2 regions of the Mesorhizobium sp. M0296 genome follow, and region 2 is predicted to be linked to the other one. Evidence: predicted binding sites of a transcription regulator. Region 2 holds the regulator's gene; the other holds the start of a gene.
The links. Region 2 encodes LexA, which represses DNA repair genes until DNA is damaged. Its sites were predicted from a motif close to TGTTCNNNNTGTGTTCNG; they were not measured.
Positions count from the first base shown of each region.

Region 1: a site for LexA is predicted at 3,177-3,194, ahead of NKI97_RS05540 (helicase-related protein). Genes of this name have one in related genera too.

Region 1 covers NZ_JAMYRZ010000003.1:266,995-275,945, reverse strand. Annotated here, with positions in the region: gene phaR (polyhydroxyalkanoate synthesis repressor PhaR) at 1-338, opposite strand, end outside; gene NKI97_RS05550 (acetyl-CoA C-acetyltransferase) at 617-1,801, shown strand; gene phbB (acetoacetyl-CoA reductase) at 1,905-2,630, shown strand; gene NKI97_RS05540 (helicase-related protein) at 3,362-6,769, shown strand; gene NKI97_RS05535 (RNA-binding S4 domain-containing protein) at 6,782-7,168, shown strand; gene fdxA (ferredoxin FdxA) at 7,317-7,655, shown strand; gene NKI97_RS05525 (CarD family transcriptional regulator) at 8,024-8,605, shown strand; gene NKI97_RS05520 (amino acid ABC transporter ATP-binding protein) at 8,684-8,951, opposite strand, start outside.
Region 2 covers NZ_JAMYRZ010000004.1:44,450-53,400, reverse strand. Annotated here, with positions in the region: gene NKI97_RS05840 (molybdopterin molybdotransferase MoeA) at 1-972, shown strand, start outside; gene NKI97_RS05835 (hormone-sensitive lipase) at 980-1,810, opposite strand; partial or broken gene kynU (kynureninase) at 1,907-3,153, opposite strand; gene lexA (transcriptional repressor LexA) at 3,600-4,334, shown strand; gene NKI97_RS05820 (ComEC/Rec2 family competence protein) at 4,328-6,793, opposite strand; gene gltX (glutamate--tRNA ligase) at 6,890-8,311, shown strand; gene gltA (citrate synthase) at 8,491-8,951, shown strand, end outside.

The DNA.
Region 1 (8,951 bases), on a different contig from region 2:
CGAAAGCGTTCCTGCTCCTTAGAGAAGGCCAGCATCGACTGCTCGAGAAAGCTCGGCACGATCATCTGCATCTGGTCGCCGTAATAGGCGATGAGCTGACGCAGGAACGGGATCGGCAGCATGTTCTGCCCGTCCTTGTTCTCCAGCTCGAAGATGATCTGGGTCAGTACCGGATGCGTGATGTCGTCACCGGTCTTGGCGTCCTGGACAGTAAAGTCCTCGCCTCTTTTGACCATTTCAGCGAGATCCTCGAGCGTCACATAGGTGCTGGTGCCCGTATTGTAGAGACGGCGATTGGCATATTTCTTGATAACAATAGGTTCGTCTTTTGCGGCCATCTGCATCCTCCCCGGACACCGGGCAGCTTAAGTAAGCCGCCGGTAACGATTGCGCCTTTTTAAAGGATATGCGCAAAAGCGTCATGAATCCAAGCAGTTTGTGCAGTGCGGGAACATTTTATGCTGCGCAGCACGGACGGGCCGCCGTTGCAGCGACGGGCGGCATGCTTGCGGCAGTGGGACGCCATGCCCATTTCGGGTTTGACTCGGGTTGTGGAAAGGGCAAGAAAAGTCCCCGACGGCACCCGAAATCGTTCCCCGAAAGCCTGGAGAAGAACATGTCCGCTTCCAACGCCATCGTTGTCGCCAGTGCAGCGCGCACGCCCGTCGGCTCCTTCAACGGCGCCTTCGCCAACACCCCAGCCCATGAATTGGGTGCCGTCGCCGTCAGGGAAGCGCTGGTCCGTGCCGGCGTCGACGGCAAGGAGGTGGACGAGGTCATTCTCGGCCAGATTCTGACCGCGGCTCAAGGGCAGAACCCGGCGCGGCAGGCGGCAATGGCTGCCGGCGTACCGCAGGAGGCGACCTCCTGGGTCCTGAACCAGCTCTGCGGCTCCGGCTTGCGCGCCATCGCGCTCGGCATGCAGCAGATCGCCCAGGGCGACGCGAGGATCATCGTTGCCGGCGGCCAGGAATCGATGTCGATGGCTCCGCATGCGCAACATCTACGCGGTGGCGTCAAGATGGGCGATTTCAAACTGATCGACACCATGATCAAGGACGGCCTGACCGATGCCTTCTATGGCTATCATATGGGCAACACCGCTGAGAACGTCGCCCGCCAGTTCCAGATCACCCGCGACGACCAGGACCAGTTCGCACTGGCTTCCCAGAACAAGGCCGAGGCCTCGCAGAAAGCCGGGAAATTCAAGGACGAGATCGTTGCCTTTACAGTCAAGGGCAGGAAGGGCGACACCGTAGTCGACCAGGATGAATACATCCGCCACGGCGCGACAATCGATGCCATGACCAAGCTCAAGCCGGCGTTCGACAAGGAAGGCACGGTGACGGCAGCCAATGCTTCCGGCATCAACGACGGCGCCGCCGCCGTGGTGCTGATGACCGAAGCGGAAGCCGCAAGGCGCGGCATCACACCGCTGGTGCGCATCGTTTCCTGGGCGACCGCCGGTGTCGACCCGCAGATCATGGGGACGGGACCGATCCCCTCCTCGCGCAAGGCGCTGGCCAAGGCCGGCTGGTCGGTTGGCGACCTCGATCTGGTCGAAGCCAACGAGGCCTTTGCCGCGCAGGCCTGCGCCGTCAACAAGGACATGGGCTGGAATCCGGCCATCGTCAACGTCAATGGCGGCGCCATCGCCATCGGCCATCCGGTCGGCGCCTCGGGCGCCCGCATCTTCAACACGCTGGTCTACGAGATGCGCCGCAGAAGTGCCAAGAAAGGCCTTGCCACGCTGTGCATCGGCGGCGGCATGGGTGTTGCCATGTGCGTGGAAGCATTGTGATGAGATAAGCGATACGAATAGGATGCTGGCGCAAAGCGAGTAGGGAAAGAGGGCAAACCCCACCGCTTCAACGCTCAGTCATCTGCATTTCCCGGGAGGACATATGACAAAGGTTGCAATCGTCACAGGCGGGTCGCGCGGCATCGGCGCGGCGATATCGGTCGCCTTGAAAAGCGCCGGCTATTCGGTCGCCGCAAACTACGCCGGCAATGAAGAAGCGGCCGCAAAGTTCAAGGCCGCGACCGGCATCCCGGTCTATAGATGGTCCGTCGCCGACTACGAGGCCTGCGCCGCCGGCATCAAACAGATCGAAGCCGATCTCGGTCCCGTCTCGGTGCTGGTCAACAATGCCGGCATCACTCGCGACGCGATGTTCCACAAGATGACGCGCGAGCAATGGAAAGAGGTCCTCGACACCAACCTTTCCGGCGTCTTCAACATGACGCATCCGTTGTGGGGCGGCATGCGCGATCGTAAGTTCGGTCGCATCATCACCATCTCCTCGATCAACGGTCAGAAAGGCCAGGTCGGCCAGGTTAATTATTCGGCCTCGAAGGCCGGCGATATCGGCTTCACCAAGGCACTGGCCCAGGAAGGCGCGCGCGCCGGCATCACCGTCAACGTCATTTGCCCCGGCTACATCGCCACCGAGATGGTCAAGGCAATGGACGAGAAGGTCCTCAACGAGCGCGTCATCCCGCACATCCCGGTCGGCCGTCTCGGCGAGCCGGAGGAGATCGCGCGCTGCGTCGTCTTCCTCGCTTCCGACGATGCCGGTTTCATCACCGGCTCGACCATATCAGCCAATGGCGGCCAGTACGTCGCCTGATCGTTTGTCTTTACGTTGAGACAGATCCTCGCTTGGACGAACGGGCCTGCAAAACGGCCCGTTTCTATAGCGGTCTTCCCGTTGCAAGATCTCGATGCAGCACGCTGCCCCAATCCGGCACGCAAAGGTTAACGGCAAACTCGCAGCTTGTGCAAAAGCCGCCCGGCAGCCTGTGGATTCTCGGTGGAAAAGCTGTTCACGACACAACATGTTGCGGTGAACAAACCAAGAAACTTCAGCTATCGCTGATTCGTCGCCGATTCGTTCCGGCTTTGAGCGGAGCGTTAACGGCGAGAGCTGAAAACACCCGCGAAATGATTAAAGCGCATTAGGAAACATCAATAATTTCATAATATTGTGCGAAGCAGGTTGGCCAGCCACGACCATTCACCGGCAAAGGTTAACCGCAGTGCTCGCTTGGATGCCGCTTGCATAAATCGGGCCAGTTTCCGTGATTCAGCATGTGGTGAGGTATGCCGACAGAAAACCCAGATGTAGCCGTGAACAAACCCTGAATCAGCGCGAGTCAGTGATTCGTCGCTGATTCGTTCCAGACTCGTTCCAACTGTTAATCGGGAACAGATTTTCTGGCTTCGAACCAACCAATCGGCCTGCCCTCGGCATATTCCGCTTTCGCTTCGCGCCCGAAATCCCTATGTGTCGCCTGTCATACGCGGCCAATATGGGCGCGCTCCCGACAATGCGAGGCAGAGAGCCTTATTTCCAGGCCGATGAACATCCATCCGAAACATACTGAACCGCTGATCCTGTCGGGTCGAGACGTGACGGCCGTGCTCGGCCCGACCAACACCGGCAAGACCCATCTCGCCATCGAACGCATGGTGGCGCACGAAAGCGGCGTCATCGGCCTGCCGCTCAGGCTGCTTGCCCGCGAGGTCTATACGCGCGTCTGCGAGAAGGTCGGCGCCCATAAGGTGGCGCTCATCACCGGCGAGGAAAAGATCCAGCCGGCGGGCGCGAAATACTCGGTCTGCACCGTGGAAGCGATGCCGCGCGAGACCGACGCCGCCTTCGTTGCCATCGACGAGGTCCAGCTCGCCGGCGATCTCGAACGCGGCCACATCTTCACCGATCGCATCCTGCATCTGCGCGGCCGCCAGGAGACGCTGCTGCTGGGCGCGGCCACCATGCACGGCATTCTGCAGCGCCTGCTGCGGGGCGTGTCGGTGGTGACGCGACCACGCCTCTCGCATCTTGCCTATGTCGGTTCGAAGAAGCTGACCCGCCTGCCGCGGCGCACGGCGATCGTCGCCTTCTCGGCCGACGAGGTCTATGCCATCGCCGAGCTGATCCGCCGCCAGCAGGGCGGTGCCGCCGTCGTGCTCGGCGCACTCAGCCCGCGCACCCGCAACGCCCAGGTGGCGCTGTTCCAGTCGGGCGACGTCGACTACCTCGTCGCCACCGACGCCATCGGCATGGGCCTCAACCTCGACCTCGACCACGTCGCCTTCGCCCAGAACCGCAAATTCGACGGCTACCAGTACCGCAACCTGACGGCGGCCGAGCTCGGCCAGATTGCCGGCCGCGCCGGCCGGCATCTGCGCGACGGCACCTTCGGCGTCACCGGCCAGGTCGATCCGCTGGATGATGAACTGGTCAACAAAATCGAGGCGCATGATTTCGACCCGGTGAAAGTACTGCAGTGGCGCACCGCGCATTTCGATTTCGCCAACCTTGATGCGCTGAAGCGCTCGATTGAGACCAACGCTCCGGTCGAAGGCCTGACGCGCGCGCTGCCGGCAGTAGACGCGCAGGCGCTCGAGCATCTGTCGCGCGACGAGGACGTGCGGGCACTCACCACCGATGCCAGGCGCGTGGCGCTGCTGTGGGAAGCCTGCGCGCTGCCCGACTACAGGAAGATCGCGCCGGCCCAGCACGCCGACTTGATTGCCTCCATTTACATGGACCTTGCCAGGCACGGCCATGTCGACGAGAACTACATGGCCGAGCAGGTGCGCCGTGCCGACACAACCGAAGGCGACATCGACACGCTGTCGCACAGGATTGCCCAGATCCGCACATGGACCTTCGTTTCCAACCGGCCCGGCTGGCTGGCCGATCGGGCACACTGGCAGGAAAAGACGCGCGAAATCGAAGACAGATTGTCGGATGCGCTGCATGAGCGGTTGACGAAACGTTTTGTAGACCGCAGGACTTCCGTCCTCATGCGGCGCCTTAGAGAAAACACGATGCCTGAAGCCGAAATCAGCCCAACCGGAACCGTCCTCGTCGAAGGCCATCACGTCGGCGAGTTGCAAGGTTTCCGCTTCACCGCCGACCAGAGCGCCGGCGGCGAAGACGCCAAGGCGGTGCGGGCGGCGGCGCAGAAGGCGCTTGCCGCCGAGTTCGAGGCGCGGGCCGAGCGCTTCGGCGCCTCGGCCAATGGCGACATCGCGCTGGGTTCGGATGGCACGCTGCGCTGGATCGGCGCGCCGATCGGCACGCTGGTCGCCGGCGAAGACGCTTTGAAGCCGCGTCTGGTTCTGCTGGCCGACGAGCAACTCACCGGCCCGGCACGCGACAAGGTTGCGGCGCGCGCCGAGCGCTTCGTAAACTTCCAGATCGAATCCCTGCTGAAGCCGCTGGTCGATCTCAAGAATGCCGAGCAGATCACCGGCATCGGCCGCGGCATCGCTTTCCAGCTTGTCGAGCATTTCGGCCTCATCAACCGTCGCGACATCGCCGACGAGATGAAGTCGCTCGACCAGGAAGGCCGCGCGGCGCTTCGCCGTCTCGGAGTGCGCTTCGGCGCCTACCATGTCTTCGTGCCGGCGCTGATCAAACCGGCGCCGGCCGGGCTGATAATGCTGCTGTGGGCGCTGAGAAACGACGGCAAGGACAAGCCCGGCTTCGGCGATGTCGTTCACGCACTGGCCTCCGGCCGCACCTCGGTGGTCATCGATCCGACCTTCGACAAGACCTTCTACAAGCTTGCCGGCTACCGCAATCTTGGCCGGCGTGCTGTACGCGTCGATATTCTCGAACGGCTGGCCGACCTGATCCGGCCGGCGACCAACTGGAAGCCGGGCCTCGGCCCTCGCCCCGACGGCGCCTATGACGGCCAGTCCTTCATGGTGACGCCGCCGATGATGTCGATTCTCGGCGCCACCGCCGACGACATGGAAGAAATCCTGAAGGGACTCGGCTATCGCGCCGATGCCAAACCGGCGGCCGAGGTCAAGGCGCGGCTGGAAGCACAGGACAATGCCGCGCGTGAAGCTGCCGCTGCAAAGCAGGCGGCGGAAGAGGCTGCGCGAGTCGAGCAGGCGAGGATGGCGGAAGCATCTGCCGCGGCAGAGCCGCCGGCGGAGGCTTCGGAACCTGTGTCGGATGCGGCTCCTGATGCGGAGGCGGCGGCCGAAGCTGTGACCGAAGCGACGGCAGAGCCTGTCGCGGAAGCTCCAGCCCCTGAAGCTGCGGCAGAAGTCACGCAAGAGACCCGGCCCGCCGCGGAGGCGACTGCTGAAGCGCCTGCGGAACCGGCGGCCGAGCCAACGGCGGAACCTGGGGCGGAAACTGAGGCTGCGGCACCGGCAGAACCGCCGGTTTCCGACACTACGGAAGCATCGCCGGCCGAACCTGCAGCGACGGCAGGAGCCGTCGCCGGCGAAGCTGCTCCAGAAGCCGAGGAGCCAAAACCCATCCTGTTATGGCGGCAGGGTCGTTTCGACCAGCGCCCGCGTCATCGCCAGCATGACAACCGCCCCCGGGACAATCATCGGGACAATCGCGCGCGCAATGGTCAAGCTGCGCCGGACAGCCGCAGCGATGCGCCGGTAGATGCCGGCGGGCAACCGACGCCGGGCGACCGGCCCGCCCGTCAGGGGCGCCACGACCAGCGCGACGGCGCCGGCAAGCCGCGCTTCGATCGCAGCAAGTTCAAGCCCAGGCCGCAAGGCGACGCGGCAGATCAGCGCGCCGGCAAGCCGCAAGGTGAACGCCCGGACCGGCGCGAAAACCGGCCCGACTGGAAGGCTGGCCGGCAGGACGGCAAAGGCGGCGCCCAAGGCGCAAAGCCGGCGTTCCAGCCAAAGCCGCGTGAGGAACGCCCGGTCCGCTTCGATCCGGACTCGCCCTTCGCCAAGCTCGCCGCGTTGCGCGACCAGCTGAAGAAGTAAGCTGCTCGTCCAATGGTCACTGATGCCCGCCAGCGCATCGACAAGTGGCTGTTCTTCTCGCGCGCGGTAAAATCGCGCACGCTGGCAGCCAAGCTGGTCGTCGCCGGACGCGTCCGCATCAATCGCGACAAAGCAGCGCAGGCCTCCGATACGGTCCGGCCGGGCGACGTTTTGACCATCACGCTGGAGCGGCGGATCTTCGTCTGGAAAGTCCTTGGCACCGGCGTACGGCGTGGCCCGGCCGAAGAGGCCCGCCTGCTCTACGAGGACGTGTCGCCGCCCCCCGCGCCCAAGGGCGAGGCGCTTCCGGATGCGGTGCCGCCGTTGCGCGAGGCCGGCAGCGGTCGCCCGACGAAGAAGGAACGCCGCCAGACCGACCACCTGCTCGGCGACGATTGAGCAAGGTCGAACGCCCGCTTTGCCGGCCTTCCGGAATTCCATTCCGGAAACCGCGGCACCGCTGGCAGGGGCCGCCCTTGCCACCGGCGGACAAAGGCGTTACCTCACCAAAAAAGCCCAACAAAATGGGACGTCCCGGAGCCGACCAATGACCTACGTCGTGACCGACAATTGCATAAAATGCAAATACATGGACTGCATCGAGGTCTGTCCGGTCGACTGCTTCTACGAAGGTGAGAACATGCTCGTCATCCACCCGGACGAGTGCATCGATTGCGGCGTCTGTGAACCGGAATGCCCGGCCGACGCGATCAAGCCCGACACCGAGTCGGGCCTCGACAAATGGCTGCAGATCAACACCGAATATGCCGACAAATGGCCCAACATCACCGCCAAGAAGGAGCCGCCGGCCGACGCTAAGAATTTCGATGGCGAAACTGGCAAGTTCGAGAAATATTTCTCCCCCGAGCCCGGCGAAGGCGACTGACGAGCCTGTCGGCTGCGGCGGCCTGACGCCGCGTAACAGCCGTGATACATTAACTGCCTTGACAGGCGACGACGGCGCGTGGCCTTCGCGCGTGCAGCAAAACCTTGATTCTTCCGACTTTTTGTGTTATATCAACCAAACATGCCGGTGACACAACGTCGATTTATGGCGCAAACGCCCCAAATCACTGAAAGGTGAATTTCTCAATCCGGACCAGAGCGATCTGGGGCAGGCGGTCGCAATGTTGCGATTTGCCGGTCTTGGCCTTTCCGGTGAGTTCATCGTTGTGTGGCTAAGGACCGGTCACCCCGGTCGCACGAGTTCGGGCCGGCACGATGCCGGTACCACAACAAGGAGTTCAGGGCGTAATGGCAACGATCACCCCGCAGAAGAAGTCCACCGCAGCGCGCCACGGTTTCAAGACCGGCGAGTACATCGTTTATCCGGCGCATGGTGTCGGCCAGATCGTCTCGATCGATGAGCAGGAAGTCGCGGGCCACAAGCTGGAGCTGTTCGTCATCGACTTCCAGAAGGACAAGATGCGCCTCAAGGTGCCGGTCGCCAAGGCGACCTCGATCGGCATGCGCAAGCTGTCGGAAGAGGATTATGTCGAGCGCGCGCTGAAGGTCGTGCAGGGCCGCGCCCGCGTCAAGCGCACCATGTGGTCACGCCGTGCCCAGGAATATGACGCCAAGATCAACTCCGGCGATCTGATCTCGATCTCGGAAGTGGTGCGCGACCTTTACCGCGCCGATAACCAGCCGGAGCAGTCCTATTCCGAGCGCCAGCTCTACGAGGCGGCCCTCGACCGCATGGCCCGCGAGATCGCGGCCGTCAACCGCATGTCGGAGACCGAAGCGGTCCGCCTCATCGAGGTGAACCTCAACAAGGGCCCGAAGCGCGGCGCCAAGGCCGACAACGAGGAAGCCGAGCAGGAAGAAGCTGCCTGAGCCTTTTCGCCCAGGAAACATGGAAAACCCGGCCTTGCGCCGGGTTTTTTTGTCTTAGCTGACCGGCGACGGGCATATCTAACCTTCGCCGCCCTCCCTTTCCGCCTCGTGCTTCAGCGTGGCGATGAACCGCTTGGTCCGCTGGCGTTCCGGGTTGCTGAACAGCACCGCGGCCGGGCCTTGTTCGACGATGTTGCCGGCATCGAGGAACACCACTTCCCGCGCGATCTTCGAGGCGAGCCGCAGGTCATGCGTCGCCATCACCATGGTCGTGCCCTCGCTGGCGAGCTTGCCGAGCACGTCGACCACCTCCTGCGCCAGTTCCGGATCGAGTGCCGAGGTCGGC
Region 2 (8,951 bases):
GGACGCGGCTTTGCCGGAACGGTGCAGCAGCGGCAGGCCGTGCGCATCTTTACTGGCGCGCCGCTTCCCGAAGGCGCCGACACTATCGTCATCCAGGAGAACGTCCGCGATCTCGGTGGCGGCAGCGTCGAAGTGACGGAACCGACGGTGCAGGGGCGCAACATCCGCCGCCTCGGGCTCGATTTCGCCAAGAGCGATGTCCTGCTGCCCAAAGGCCGCCTGCTCGACCCGGCGGCCTTGTCGCTGGCGGCATCGGCCAATCACCCCGAGGTGCGCGTGGTCAAACGGCCGCTGGTCGCCATCATCGCCACCGGCGACGAATTGCTGCCGCCGGGCAGCGATCTTGGCCCCGACCAGATCATCTCCTCTAACGCCTATGGTGTCGCCGCTGCCGCACAGTCGGTCGGTGCGCGCGCGCTCGACCTTGGCATCGCGCCGGACCGCAGGGAGGCGATCGCTGCGCTGGTTGAAAAGGCCGTGAAGGCTGGCGCGAACGTCATCGTCACGCTGGGCGGTGCCTCGGTCGGTGACCACGACTTCGTTCATGACGTACTGACCGGGCAAGGCATGACGCTCGATTTCTGGAAGATCGCCATGCGGCCGGGCAAGCCGCTGATGTTCGGGCGGCTGGGAGACATTCGCTGCATCGGCCTGCCCGGCAATCCGGTGGCAAGCCTGGTCTGCACTCAGCTCTTCCTGAAGCCGCTGCTGGCGCGGCTCGGCGGCCGCGCCTTTCAGCAGGATATACGTCGGGCACGGCTCGGTGCCGCCATGCCGGCCAACGATCTCAGGCAAGATTATGTGCGGGCTGTTGTCATAGATGACGCCGGTACGCTCGTGGCGACGCCGTTCGGCATCCAGGACTCCTCGATGCTGAAAATGCTGGCCGATGCCGACGGGCTGATCGTTCGCACGCCGTTCGCTCCTGCCGCGGCGGCGGGCTCCCCCTGCGACGTGCTGATGCTACGCTGAACCTGCCTCACTCCGAAATCAAGGTCCGGGTCAGCGGATGGTCTGGATCGGCCAAACCGTCGATGATGTTGAAATGATGCCGGTCAGGTTCGACCACCGAGCTGGTCGCGGAACCCAGGCCGATCCAGATGTTGGCCAGCAACGCGCTCTGACGCAGGAATTCGGCGCGCTCGCCGCCGCCGGCCCAGCAGGTCAGGCGGGCCTTGTCCATCGGGCGCAGCAGCACCGGACTTTCGGCCTGCGCCTCGGCCTCATCGATCGCCAGCGTCTCATTCATGCCGGTGCGCATGATCGGGCGCAAATCGTGCACCCCCGAGATCGACACCACATGACGAACGCGCCGGACGACTTCGGGCGCCAGCGGCGTCGTCGCCGTAACCATCCGGCTAACAAGATGGCCGCCGGCCGAGTGCCCGGTCAGCATCAGCGGCCCTGCAACGATCGCCGCCGCCTTGCCGATCGCCGCGCCGACTTCCTTGACGATGCCGCCGATGCGTATCTGCGGACAGAGCGTGTAGGACGGCATCGCCACCGCATAGCCGCGATCAACAGGGCCAGCGGCAAGATGCGACCAGAAATTCTTGTCGAATTCCATCCAGTAGCCGCCATGAACGAACACCACGAGTCCCTTAGGCTTGATGGCCGGCAGGAAAAGATCGAGCCGGTTGCATGGGTTGTCGCCATAGGCCATGTCGAGCCGCGCCCTGCCCTCGGTCGAAAGCACGTCGCGGAAAACCCGCGCGGGCTCGATCCAGGCCGCCGGCCAGCGATCGCTGCCGGCTATGTTGGCGCCGTTGGCATAGGCGTTGTCCCAATCGGCAATGTGACGTTCGAACACCCTGCGCCCTCCCTGGCAATATGGCCTTGCAACGTAGCCGTGAGCATCGCGCGGCGCGTCGTCGCCAGCCTCACGATTCCAGCTCTCGCATCAATCTCAAGTGACAGCTGCTTTGATGGCGAAGCGCGCATCCCTCCACGCACCGGTGCGCAGGATGTCCTCAAGCACTTTGACGGCCTGCCAGACATCGGCATAGCCAACATAGAGCGGGGTGAAGCCGAAGCGCATGGTCGATGGCGCGCGAAAATCGCCGATCACGCCACGTTCGATCAGCGCGCGCATGACCTGGTAGCCATGCTCATGCATGAATGAAATCTGGCTGCCGCGTTTTTCCCCATCGCGCGTGCTTTCGAGCGTGAGCCCGTAAGTGCCGCACTTTGCCTCGACAAGCTCGATGAACAGATCCGCCAGCGCGATGCTCTTCTTGCGCACCGCCGTCATGTCGACATCGTTCCAGATGTCGAGCGCGCCCTTCAGCGTGCGCATCGACAGCACCGGCTGGGTGCCGCACAGAAACCGGCGGATGCCGGTGCCGGCCGCATAGCCTGGCTCGAAGGCGAAGGGCCGTGCATGGCCCCACCAGCCGGTGAGCGGCTGCTGGATGTCGGAAAGATGCCGCTCAGCCGCATAGATGAAGGCAGGCGCGCCCGGGCCGCCATTCAGATATTTGTAGGTGCAGCCAACGGCAAAATCGGCGTTTGCCTTGTCGAGCTCGACTGGCATCGCGCCGGCGGTGTGGCAGAGATCCCAGACGATCATCGCCCCGGCTTCCTGAGCCCTGCGCGTCAGCGCCGGCATGTCGCGCAGTTGCCCGACTTGTAGTTGACGTGGTTGACCAGCACCACGGCGGTGCGTTCGTCGATCAGCTCTTCGATGCTCGGCGCGTCGACCCCCGAGAGGCGCAGCAGCGTATCTTTTCGCGTCGAAACCACACCCTCAGCCATGTAGAGGTCCGTCGGAAAACTATCGCCCTCGGCGACGATGACCTGCCGCTCCGGTCGCATGGCCATGGCGGCGTGCAGCAGCTTGTAGATGTTGACCGATGTCGTGTCGCAGACCACCGTCTGGCCGGCCGCGGCACCGATCAGGCGCCCGAGCTGGTCGCCAAGTTCAAGCGGCATGTTGAACCAGCCGGCCGTGTTCCATGCGCGGATGAGATCATGCGACCATTCTTCGGTCGCGGCCTTGCGCAGTTCATCGAAAGCGGCACGTGAAGCAGCTCCTAGCGAATTGCCGTCGAGATAGACCACTCCTTGCGGCAATACAAAGCGGTCGCGCATCGCGCGCAGCGGATCCGCGGCATCCATCGCCTTTATGGCCACGAGATCGGGAATTCCTGTCATGATTTGTCTGCTCCCCCAAGATCCAACGCAACGCCCGACACGCGTCGACTGTTCTTCCATTCCCTGGTTGCGCGCAGCAAGGCTCCACCGGCGAGAAGCAGCCTGACCAGGCGGTGGAAACCGGGGACTTAACCCGAGGTTGGCGTTTTGAGTTCGTTTCGTTCACGGTGCATCGACCAAACCGCACAGTCGATAGGGGTTCACTTCCGTGCCCTTTGCCGACCGACGGCCGATGTCAATGTGGCCTCCGGGAAGCCAGAAGGGCGCAAACGAAAGCAGAATCAAGGCGATGAGGCTCGCGGCGGTGAAAATACGGTACCCCGGTAGGGACGTCGTTTGTTTCCCGAGCCTTAACGCATTCATTAAACTTTAAACAGTTGCGGAACACAACTGGAACAGATAGTGTTTGTTCTGGGTTTGTTTTTCTGATTCTGTTGGGGGTCGCTATGCTGACACGCAAACAACACGAACTGCTTATGTTCATCCACGAAAGGTTGAAGGAAAGCGGTATCCCGCCTTCCTTCGACGAGATGAAGGAAGCGCTCGACCTGGCTTCCAAATCCGGAATCCACCGGCTGATTACGGCGCTGGAGGAGCGCGGCTTCATTCGCCGTTTGCCCAACCGGGCCCGTGCGCTGGAGGTGCTGCGCCTGCCTGACTCGATCGCCCCCGGCCTCAATGCGGCACGCAAGTTCTCGCCGAGTGTCATCCAGGGCAGTCTTGGGCAAGGCGGTCCTCGGCAAGGCAAGCCGACATCGTCGCGCGTGCCCGCAGCCGGAAATGACGACGATGTCGTCGCCGCCGTTTCGATCCCGGTGATGGGCCGCATCGCCGCCGGTGTGCCGATCGACGCCATCCAGCACCAGACGCATTCGATTTCGGTGCCGCCGGATATGATCATGGGCGGCGAGCATTATGCGCTCGAGGTCAAAGGCGATTCGATGATCGAGGCCGGCATTTTCGACGGCGACACGGTGATCATCCGCAATGCCGATACGGCGAGCCCCGGTGAGATCGTGGTGGCACTGGTCGACGAGGAGGAAGCGACGCTGAAGCGGTTCCGCCGCAAGGGCGCCTCGATCGCCCTGGAAGCCGCCAATCCGGCCTACGAGACGCGCATCTTCGGACCAGACAGGGTCAAGGTGCAGGGCAAGCTCGTCGGACTGATCCGCCGCTACTGAGCCCCGCCCTTGGCGCCGGCTTTGGGGTTGTCGGCCCTGCGGTATGGTGGCAGGCCCCGTGCCGCGCGTGAAAATTTCCGCTGCACGTGCCAGGGCCGGTATGATTTTTCGACCGCGAAACGGATTTCGGCGCGCGTTGCCGCTTGTGGATCGAAGTAGACGGCGGCACTTCCCGCGCGCGCCAGTTGCCGTTTGGTGACGACGAGGACCAGCCGGTCGTAGTAGCAGGGGTTATGCGCGGTGGCGTCGTCGATGACGATCAAGCTGGCAAAGGCGCAGGCTGGCCGCGCAGTATCGCGGTCCTTGGCTTGCGCGATGATCGCGCCGGATGGATGCCTGGCAAGGCAGAGGCCGTCCGTGCAAATGAACGGCATGCCCGGCGGTAGGTCGGCCGGATCGGCAATGTCGAATTGCGGGTCGTTCTTTGCAGGTGTTTCCGGCGCGACGATAGCCTCTGATGTGAGCGCGCGTTTCCAGTTGTCGATGGTGAACTCATTCGGGCGTGCCCGGTTGACCGCGAGTTCACCGCTGCCGATCGGCAGCGCGACCAGCCGTGCGTCCTCCGAGACCAATACGTCGGGTATGCGTGTCTGCGTTGTCGTCAGCAAGCCGGCGAGCGCAAAAGGAAGTGCCGCCAGCCGCAACCAGGTCGTCGCCATGCTGGCAATGACGAGGGCGATCGTCACCAGAAGGACGGATCTCAGCGAAATCAGCCCGACCGCATCGATCGGCGAGCGCTCCGAGATCCACCCGGACAGGGCGATCATCGCCGTCAGCCCCTTGCCCATGACATAGAGGAAAGGGCCATCCGCACCGAACGGCATCGCCAGCGCGCTGAGAACGGCGAAGGGCATGACGACCAGTGAGACGATGGGCATGATGGCCAGATTGGCGAACAGGCTGAGCGGCGCCACGCGCTGGAAATGCCATATGGCGAAAAGCGCCGTGGCGCTCCCTGCAATGATCGAGGTCATCGCCAGACCGCACATGCCCAGCAGGACCTTTCGAGTGGCAAAGCGTAGCGGCGACAGCCGCGGCGGCGGCATGGTGGCCCTGCCGGCGCGGTAATCGGACCAGCCTGCATAGGCGCCGACAAGGGCCGCCGTCGCGGCGAAGGACATCTGGAAACTCGGACCGACCACCTCGTGCGGCGACACCAGGATGACCGCGATGGCCGAGATCGCCAGGTTGCGCATGGTGAGCGCGGCCCGGTCGAACAGCACGGCGATAAGCATCACCGCCAGCATGATGAAGCTGCGTTCGGCCGCCACGACAATGCCGGAAAAGACGAGGTAGGCCGCAATCGAAAAAAGCGCGGCGGCCGCGGCATATTTCTTGACCGGCCGTCGCGATGAGAAATCGGGAAACAGCGCAAAGGCACCCCGCAGCAGCGCCATGATGGTGCCGGCGACCAACGCCATATGTAGCCCCGAGATGGAGATGATGTGGTAGATGCCGGTGCGCCGCATCGCTTCGTTGATCTCCTCGGGAATGCCGGCGCGCACGCCGACGATCAGCGCAGCAGCAATCTCGCCCTCGGCACCGCCGATGCGGCTGCGGATATGGTCGGCGATGGATTCGCGCGCGTCTTCGATCGCGGAAGAAAGCTGCGCGCCAAGCGGCATGCTGCCCGACGACACGACTTTCGGATTGCCGAGAAAAAAGCCGCTGCCGCCGATACCGGCGAAATAGCTGTCGAAGGAGAAATCATAGCTGTCGGGCCGCACCGGGCCGGTCGGCGGCAGCAGCCGCACATAGCCGGTGATCTCGGAACCGGCGGTCAGCTCAGCCGGTATCTTCATCGCCGAAACGCGGACCCGTTCCGGCATGTAGCGCAGTGTCGGCCTGGCCGTTGAGATCACATCGATTGTCAGCCTGATGCGGCCGCTTGCCATGGGCTCGTACGATACGACGCGACCCGTCAGCCGCGTCGAGATTTCGGAGCCGAGCATATGCATTCCGACACGCCATGTCTCGAACTTGGCGGCAAGTACGCCAAGCGCGCAGAGCAGCGCCACCATGAAGCACAGGCGCGTCCTGGGCCATGACCGCGAGACGACGGCACAAAGGGCCGCGAGGAGCGCGATTGCGATCGGCTGTGGAAAGGCCGGCTCCACCGAGAGCCCGAAATATACGACCACCCCGCATGCGAGGAACACCGGCACCAGCAGGAAGGCAATGCCGCGGTCAAGTTCCAGGCCGGCTGCCGTGGTTACGCTGTTGCGGATACGGGACGGTGACGGGAGGCGGAAACGCCTGGGCAGGCGTACGATGGGCTCGCCCGCGGGCACGAGAACCGCTGCTCGGTCGCTGGCCGGCAGCGACGGAGCATCGAAGCGCGGAGCAGGTAGCAATGCCGGTGCCGGCAGGACAGGCGGGGGAGCGGCAAACAGCAAGCGTTCGCTGACGCCGCTGCCAACGTCCTCGCCCTCGCCCGTACCACGGCCTCGCACAGCCATCGGGTCTGCCCCTTGCGCCCTCGACCTCCTATGCTACATGAACGCGCAACGCGCGAAAGTCCGCAAACCCACTTCCTTCGCCCGCCTGAGAGTTCCATGCCCGATAAGGTCGTCACCCGTTTTGCCCCCTCGCCCACCGGCTACCTGCACATCGGCGGCGCGCGGACGGCGCTGTTCAACTGGCTGTATGCCAAGCACACAGGCGGCACGATGCTGCTGCGCATCGAGGACACCGACCGCGAGCGCTCCACCGATGCGGCAAGCGCGGCCATTCTCGACGGGCTTTCCTGGCTTGGCCTGACATGGGACGGCGAGCCGGTGTCGCAGTTCGAGCGTGCGCCGCGCCATCGCGAGGTGGCCGAGGAGCTCGTTCGTATGGGCAAGGCCTATTATTGTTATGCGACGCCTGCCGAGCTAGAGGCAATGCGCGAGAGCGCACGGGCCAAGGGGCTGCCTCCCCGCTATGATGGACGCTGGCGCGACCGCGACCCGTCGGAGGCGCCGCCCGGCGCCAAGGGGGCGATCCGCATCAAGGCGCCGACAGACGGCGAGACGGTGGTGCATGACCGCGTCCAGGGCGACGTGCGCTTTCCCAACAAGGATCTCGACGATTTCATTATTCTGCGCTCGGACGGCAATCCCACCTACATGCATGCCGTCGTCGTCGACGATCACGACATGGGCATCACCCACATCATCCGCGGCGACGATCATTTGACCAACGCCGCACGCCAGACCGTAATCTATCAGGCCATGGGCTGGAAGGTGCCGTCGATGTCGCATATCCCGCTGATCCACGGTGCCGACGGCGCCAAGCTGTCGAAGCGGCACGGTGCGCTTGGCGTCGAAGCCTATCGCGCCATGGGCTACCTGCCGGAGGCGCTGCTCAACTATCTTGCGAGGCTTGGCTGGAGCCACGGCGACGATGAGATCATGTCGATCGCCGACATGATTGCATGGTTCGACATTGGCGACGTCAACAAGGGCGCCGCCCGTTTCGACTTCGCCAAGCTCGAGGCGCTTAACGGCGTGCATATGCGCCGGATGAACGACGCGGCGCTGCTCGACATCTTCATCGCCACTCTGCCCTATCTTGAAGGCGGCCCGGCAATCGCCGCGCGCCTCGACGACAGACGCAGGGCGCAACTGCTTGCCGCTTTGCCGGGCCTGAAGGAGCGCGCCAAGACGCTGGTCGAACTTGTTGAAGGGGCTGCATTCCTTTTCGTCGAGCGGCCGCTGCCGGTCGACGAGAAGGCGGCGGCGCTGCTCAGCGGTGAGGCGCGCGCGATCCTGCGGGGCGCTCATGCGGCACTAGCCACGGTTTCGGAGTGGTCTGCCGCCTCAGCCGAAGCCGCGATCCGCGACTATGCGCAGGCCGCCAGCCATAAACTCGGCGCCGTGGCCCAACCTTTGCGCGCCGCGCTCACCGGCAAAAGTACCTCGCCAGGTGTCTTTGATGTGCTTGCCGTGCTTGGCCGCGAGGAAAGCCTGGCGCGGATCGCTGATCAAATCGATTAGCAAACTGGCCCAAGAAGATTGGCATTGAAAGGTGTGTTTCGCAGTGCAACATTGGGTCTTGGCCTAATCTGCCGCGCAGATTCAATTGCGGGCGCAAATGTGCGTATTCCGATGCTTTTGACGTGTTGGGTTCAGATATTTTGCCTTTGCCGGCCTGAGGAAACAAAAAGGAGTTTGCTATGACCGAACCTGCGACAAAAATGGAATTTGGCGGCAAAACCCAGGCATCGACGGCCAAGCTGGAACTCGGCGGCAAAACCCATGAATTCAAGATACGAAGTGGTTCGGTAGGACCTGACGTCATCGACATCGGTTCGCTCTACAACACCGCCGGCGTCTTTACCTACGATCCCGGTTTTACGTCGACGGCGAGCTGCGAATCGGAAATCACCTTCATCGATGGCGATGCCGGCATTCTTTTGCACCGCGGCTACCCGATCGACCAATTGGCCGAGCACGGCGACTTCCTCGAAGTCTGCTATCTCTTGCTCTATGGTGAACTCCCGACCAAGGCGCAGAAGGACGATTTCGACTACCGGGTGACGCGCCACACCATGGTGCATGAGCAGATGTCGCGCTTTTTCACCGGCTTCCGCCGTGATGCGCATCCGATGGCGGTGATGTGCGGCGTGGTCGGCGC